Flocculibacter collagenilyticus: one gene and its partner. The protein of the gene in region 1 interacts with the protein of each later gene in a pairwise test. Links are inferred from orthologs where the notes say so. Each region holds a gene or a part of one and is shown in the gene's direction. Other genes may lie near its edges. The genes, in order: odhB and lpdA.

What was found.
Region 2: the proteins of odhB (region 1) and lpdA interact in binary tests that used the Escherichia coli proteins (3 or more experiments, as listed by UniProt). The link is inferred for Flocculibacter collagenilyticus from one-to-one orthologs.

The regions. Positions count from the first base shown.
Region 1 is NZ_CP059888.1:2,094,424-2,097,662, reverse strand. What follows is about bases 1-2,909. They hold odhB (2-oxoglutarate dehydrogenase complex dihydrolipoyllysine-residue succinyltransferase), read left to right. Parts: upstream 1-659; coding sequence 660-2,159; downstream 2,160-2,909. Other genes in these bases: sucC (ADP-forming succinate--CoA ligase subunit beta), read left to right, coding at 2,298-2,909; sucA (2-oxoglutarate dehydrogenase E1 component), read left to right, coding at 1-642. Also shown: more of sucC, read left to right, coding at 2,910-3,239. UniProt on the Escherichia coli protein: E2 component of the 2-oxoglutarate dehydrogenase (OGDH) complex which catalyzes the second step in the conversion of 2-oxoglutarate to succinyl-CoA and CO(2).
Region 2 is NZ_CP059888.1:3,245,944-3,249,169, reverse strand. What follows is about bases 81-2,976. They hold lpdA (dihydrolipoyl dehydrogenase), read left to right. Parts: upstream 81-764; coding sequence 765-2,189; downstream 2,190-2,976. Other genes in these bases: HUU81_RS14400 (tRNA-uridine aminocarboxypropyltransferase), read left to right, coding at 2,330-2,976; aceF (pyruvate dehydrogenase complex dihydrolipoyllysine-residue acetyltransferase), read left to right, coding at 81-576. Outside these bases: more of aceF, read left to right, coding at 1-80; more of HUU81_RS14400, read left to right, coding at 2,977-3,019; HUU81_RS14395 (M13 family metallopeptidase), read left to right, coding at 3,121-3,226. UniProt on the Escherichia coli protein: Lipoamide dehydrogenase is a component of the glycine cleavage system as well as of the alpha-ketoacid dehydrogenase complexes.

The DNA.
Region 1 (3,239 bases):
GGACAAGGTCCTGAGCATTCATCAGCTCGTTTAGAGCGCTTTTTACAGCTGTGTGCTGATCACAATATGCAAGTATGTGTGCCTTCTACACCAGCCCAAGTGTTCAATATGATTCGTCGCCAAATGCTAAGACCAATGCGCCGTCCATTGATCGTGATGTCACCTAAGTCTTTACTTAGGCATCCATTAGCTACTTCATCTATGCAAGACCTGTCGCTAGGTAAGTACCATAATATTATTGATGAAATAGATGATATTGATGCGAAAGATGTTGAGCGCGTTGTATTCTGTAGCGGTAAAGTTTATTACGAGCTATTAGAAAATCGTCGTAAAAAAGAATTAAATAATGTTGCTATTGTTCGTGTTGAACAACTATATCCTTTCCCTCATAAAGAGATGGATGAAGTTGTAAGCAAGTACAGCCATGTTAAAGACTTTGTGTGGTGCCAAGAAGAACCACAAAACCAAGGTGCTTGGTATTGTAGCCAACATAATTTTGTAGCAGCAATCCCTGAAGGGGCAAAACTAACATATGCGGGCCGTCGTGCATCTGCAGCTCCTGCTGTTGGTTACACATCGATCCATGTTAAAGAACAACAAGCGTTAATTGATGACGCATTAATTATTAATTCGAACGTATAAAAAGGATAGAGCGAGCAATGACAACTGAAATCAAGGTTCCAGTTCTTCCAGAGTCGGTAGCAGATGCGTCTGTAGCAACTTGGCACGTAAGCGTAGGTGACAAGGTAAGCCGAGATCAAAATTTGGTAGATATTGAGACAGATAAAGTAGTACTTGAAGTAGTATCACCGGAAGAAGGTGTGATTACTGAAATTCTTGAAGATGAAGGTGCTACAGTTTTGGCAGAGCAAGTAATTGCTAAAATTGGTGCTGCTGATTCAGCGCAAGCTGACTCAAGCAAGTCTACTGAAGCGGCTAAGCCTGCTGAAACTAAATCATCAGGTGGCGAGAAAGTTGAAATTAAAGTTCCTGTATTGCCTGAATCTGTTGCAGATGCAACGATAGCAACTTGGCACGTTCAAGCTGGTCAATCGGTATCACGTGACGAAAATTTAGTTGATATTGAAACAGATAAAGTGGTACTAGAAGTTGTTGCTCAAGCTGACGGCGTGGTTGCAGAAATCAAGCATGAAGAAGGTGATACGGTTCTAGCTGAACAAGTTATCGGTATTCTAGAAGCAGGTGCTTCAGCGGGCGCAGCTTCAAGTGAAGCACCTAAAGAAGAAGCATCAAGTGGTAGCGACTCGAATGATGCGTTAAGCCCTTCAGTTAGAAGAATGATTGCTGAAAAAGGCCTAGACGCATCTAAAATTACTGGCACAGGTAAAGGTGGTCGAGTAACTAAAGAAGACGTGGATAACTTCATCAAATCATCTGCTAAAGCACCAGCTCAAACGTCTGCGCCTGCTAAAGCAGCGCCTACAGAGCTTGGCGGTGACAGAACGCAAAAGCGTGAGCCGATGACTCGTCTTCGTAAGCGAATTGCTGAGCGTTTATTAGAAGCAACAAATTCAACAGCAATGTTGACTACGTTTAACGAAATCAACATGAAGCCTATCATGGACATTCGTAAGCAATACAAAGATGTTTTTGAAGAACGCCATGGTATTCGCTTAGGCTTTATGTCTTTTTATGTAAAAGCGGTTGTTGAAGCACTAAAACGCTTCCCAGCAGTAAATGCATGTATTGACGGTGATGATATTGTTTATCATAACTACTTTGATGTAAGTATTGCTGTTTCAACACCTCGTGGTTTAGTAACACCAGTATTACGCGATTGCGACAAGATGAGCCTTGCTGATATTGAAGCGAAAATTCGCGAGTTAGCACTTAAAGGTCGTGACGGTAAATTAACTGTTGATGAAATGACAGGTGGTAACTTCACTATTACTAATGGTGGCGTATTTGGTTCGTTGTTATCAACACCAATTATCAACCCTCCACAATCTGCAATTTTAGGTATGCATAAAATTCAAGACAGACCTGTTGCAGTAAATGGAAAAGTTGAAATTTTACCAATGATGTACTTAGCGCTTTCTTACGATCACAGAATTATTGATGGTAAAGAGTCAGTAGGCTACTTGGTAACAGTAAAAGAATTTTTAGAAGATCCAACAAGATTACTATTAGACGTTTAATTGTTGGTTTTTCGAAATGTAAGCTACAGCTAGAACTGTAGCTTTTTCGTTGGTGCTATAAGTATTAAGCACCCATTGGTTTAGCTGCATGTTTTTAAGCGTGCGGCTTTTTAAATTTAATAAAACGGATAGAGCATCATGAATTTGCACGAGTATCAGGCAAAACAATTGTTTGCTGAGTATGGCTTACCGGTTTCTGAAGGTTTTGCATGTGAAACTCCTCAAGAAGCCGCTGAAGCCGCTAGTAAAATTGGCGGTAATGAGTGGGTTGTTAAGTGTCAAGTACACGCAGGCGGCCGTGGTAAAGCAGGCGGTGTTAAACTTGTTAAGAGCAAAGACGAAATTAAAGATTTTGCTCAAAAATGGCTTGGTAAAAACTTAGTTACATTCCAAACTGACGAGAATGGGCAACCTATCCATAAGATTCTAGTAGAATCTTGCACGGACATTGAAAAAGAATTGTACTTAAGTGCAGTAATGGACCGTGGTACAAGACGTATCGTTTTCATGGCATCTACTGAAGGTGGTATGGATATTGAAGCTGTAGCTGAAGAGACGCCTGAATTAATTCACAAATGTGAAATCGATCCTATGGTAGGCGCTCAAGCTGCTCAAGGTCGTAACATCGCATTTAAACTAGGCCTTACAGGTGTTCAAATTAAACAGTTTACTAATATCTTTGTTGGTATGGCTAAATTGTTTGAAGACTACGATTGCGCAATCGTAGAAGTAAACCCATTAGTTATTAAGACTGACGGTAACCTTCACTGTTTAGATGCAAAAATTGTTATCGACAGCAATGCAATGTATCGTCAACCTAAGCTTCGTGAAATGCACGATCCATCTCAAGAAGATGCTCGTGAAGCACATGCAGCACAGTGGGAGCTTAACTATGTTGCTCTTGAAGGTAACATTGGTTGTATGGTTAACGGTGCTGGTCTTGCGATGGGTACTATGGACATTGTTAAGCTACACGGCGGCAAGCCAGCTAACTTCTTAGATGTTGGTGGCGGTGCAACTAAAGAGCGTGTTACTGAAGCGTTCAAAATTATCCTTTCTGACTCAGCTGTTAGCGCAGTA
Region 2 (3,226 bases), 1.2 Mb from region 1 along the record:
TTCCGTAAAGAGCAAAATGCGTTACTGGCCAAACAAAAAGCCGACTTAAAAATTACGCCACTTGTTTTCATTATGAAAGCCTGTGCAAATGCGCTACTGACTTATCCTGTGTTTAACTCTTCACTGGATGAAGATGGTGAACACTTAATTATGAAAAAATACGTTCACATTGGTATTGCAGTAGACACTCCAAATGGCTTGGTTGTGCCAGTGGTGCGTGATGTAGACAAGAAAGGCGTTAATGAAATTTCAAAAGAACTCATGGAAATTTCGAAAAAAGCACGTGATGGAAAACTAAAAGCAGCCGATATGCAAGGTAGCTGTTTTACCATTTCAAGCTTAGGTGGTATTGGTGGAACTGCATTTACACCTATTGTGAATGCGCCAGATGTCGCGATTTTAGGTGTTTCTAAATCAGAAATGAAACCTAAATGGGATGGTGCTGAATTTGTGCCAAGACTGATGTTGCCACTTTCCTTGTCTTACGACCATCGGGTTATTGATGGTGCTGTAGCGGCAAGGTTTGCAGTGCACGTGAGCAGTGTTTTGTCAGATATTCGTAAGTTAGTCCTTTAATTTAAATTCGATAACGGTAAACCAAATGTTTACCGTTATTAATTGGTTAGATTGGGCGACATACCAACAACACAATGATAAACTTGCCATCGCTTTGTCGCATAAGACATGATGGTTAATAAAATAATTCAAAGAGATGTTAGAAATTTGCTATGGGCATCTCGCATTAAGAACAACAGAGGTTAGCAATGAGCAACGATATCAAAACGCAAGTAGTCGTTATTGGTGCAGGTCCTGGCGGTTATTCAGCAGCATTTCGTGCAGCCGATTTAGGTTTAGATGTAACATTAGTTGAAGCGCGCGACACCTTAGGTGGCGTATGTTTGAATGTTGGCTGTATTCCTTCAAAAGCGTTATTACACGTGGCTAAAGTGATTGATGATGCAAAAGATATGGCATCTCATGGTGTTACATTTGGTGAGCCACAAATTGATCTTGATAAAATTCGCGACTGGAAAGACAGCGTAGTAAGCCAACTTACTAAAGGCTTAGACGGCATGTCTAAAATGCGTAAAGTGAAAGTAGTAAACGGCTACGGTAAATTCACCGGCTCAAATACGCTTAAGGTTGAAGGTAAAGACGGTAGCACTACTATCACATTCGACAATGCAATCATTGCTGCGGGCTCAGAGCCAGTAGCGTTGCCGTTCATTCCTGAAGATGATCGTGTTATTGATTCAACCGGTGCACTTGAGCTTAAAAATATTCCTGAAGAAATGCTGGTACTGGGTGGCGGTATTATCGGTCTTGAAATGGGTACGGTATACAGCGCGCTAGGTTCAAAAGTCAGTGTTGTTGAATTTGCTGACCAACTAGTTCCTGCGGCGGATAAAGACGTAGTAAAAACGTATACCAAATATAATAAAGACCGTTTCAACGTTATGTTGTCAACTAAGGTTGTAGCAGTAGACGCGAAAGATGACGGTTTATATGTAACATTTGAAGGCAAAAAAGCGCCTGCAGAGCCAGTGCGTTATGATTCGATTTTAGTTGCTGTGGGCCGTCGTCCAAATGGTAACTTAATGGATGCTGCTAAAGCAGGTGTTAATGTTGATGAGCGTGGCTTTATTAATGTTGATAACCAATTACGCACGAATGTGAACCATATTTTTGCAATTGGTGATGTTGTTGGTCAACCAATGTTAGCGCATAAAGCTGTTCATGAAGCACACGTAGCGGCTGAAGTAATTGCGGGTCAAAAGCACTTCTTTGAACCAAAATGTATTCCTTCAATTGCTTACACTGATCCAGAAATGGCTTGGGTAGGGGTTACGGAAAAAGAAGCAAAAGAACAAGGTATGAATGTTGAATCAGCAACGTTCCCTTGGGCAGCGTCAGGCCGTGCAATTGCATCGGCAAGAACAGAAGGTTTCACTAAGCTAATCTTCGACAAAGATACCCATCGCGTAGTGGGTGGTGCAATTGTAGGTATTAACGCCGGTGAAATGTTAGGTGAAATTGGCTTAGCCATTGAAATGGGCGCAGATGCGGAAGATATCGCATTAACCATTCATGCTCACCCTACACTAAATGAGTCTATTGGCTTAGCGGCGGAAATTTACGAAGGTACAATTACCGACTTACCAAACGCAAAAGCGAAAAAGAAAAAATAGGTTTTATTAGGCTAATACGTCCTAATGGCCTAAATAAGAGTAATACTAAAGCCGCTATCTATTATTAGAAAGCGGCTTTTTGTTTAGCAGAACAAGAGTGCTCATCCATTGGCCTCCCATCAATTTTTAAAGTTAAGCTCATGCCAATAAATGCTGTCAGTCAATTAAGACAAGTGCTTAAAGCAAATTCAACAAAACCATTTAATGCGCGAGGCTCTAAAACCGTACGTTGTGAAGAATGCTTATTGCAACATACGATGTGTATATGTGCAGATGTTAAACAGGTGAAGCTAGATGCTGCGTTTTGCTTAATTATGTATAAAACTGAGCCATTAAAGCCGTCTAATACAGGTAAGTTAATTGCGGATGTTGTTGCAGATACCTTTGCGTTTCTGTGGTCTAGAACCGAACCAAGCGAAGAAATGCTGGCACTATTAAATGATCCGCAGTGGCAACCATATGTGATTTTTCCTGAAGAAGGTGTCGCACCAGAGCGTGTGACTCAGCAGGTAAGCTTAACCGATACAACGAAGCGCCCTTTATTTATTCTTTTAGATGGGACATGGCGTGAAGCCAAAAAAATGTTTCGCAAAAGCCCATGGCTTAATCAGTTTCCTGTATTAAGTTTTGCGCCTGAAACAGTATCAAATTATCAAATGCGTAGCAGCTACCATGATCACCATATCTGTACGGCAGAGGTGGCGGTAATGACGCTAGAGTTAATAAAAGCGCAATCAGCGGCTGATGCATTAGAAGCACATTTTATTGCCTTTAGAAAACGCTACATGGCAAATAAAACCAATCATTTTGGCGATTTTGAAAAGTTGTAGTTAAACAGGTAATATCGGTCGTCGAATAACATAATAATAACTACATTGTGCAAGGAAAAAATTTCACACTTGCGCTACTGATAATAATTACGGGAACTTTCATGAAAAAAGTAACAGCAATTGCTGCTGGTGTTGCGCTAGCGTTAGGCTTAGCTGCATGCTCACCGCAAAACTCAGAAACTGCGAGTAGCACAAAAAGCGAAGTGG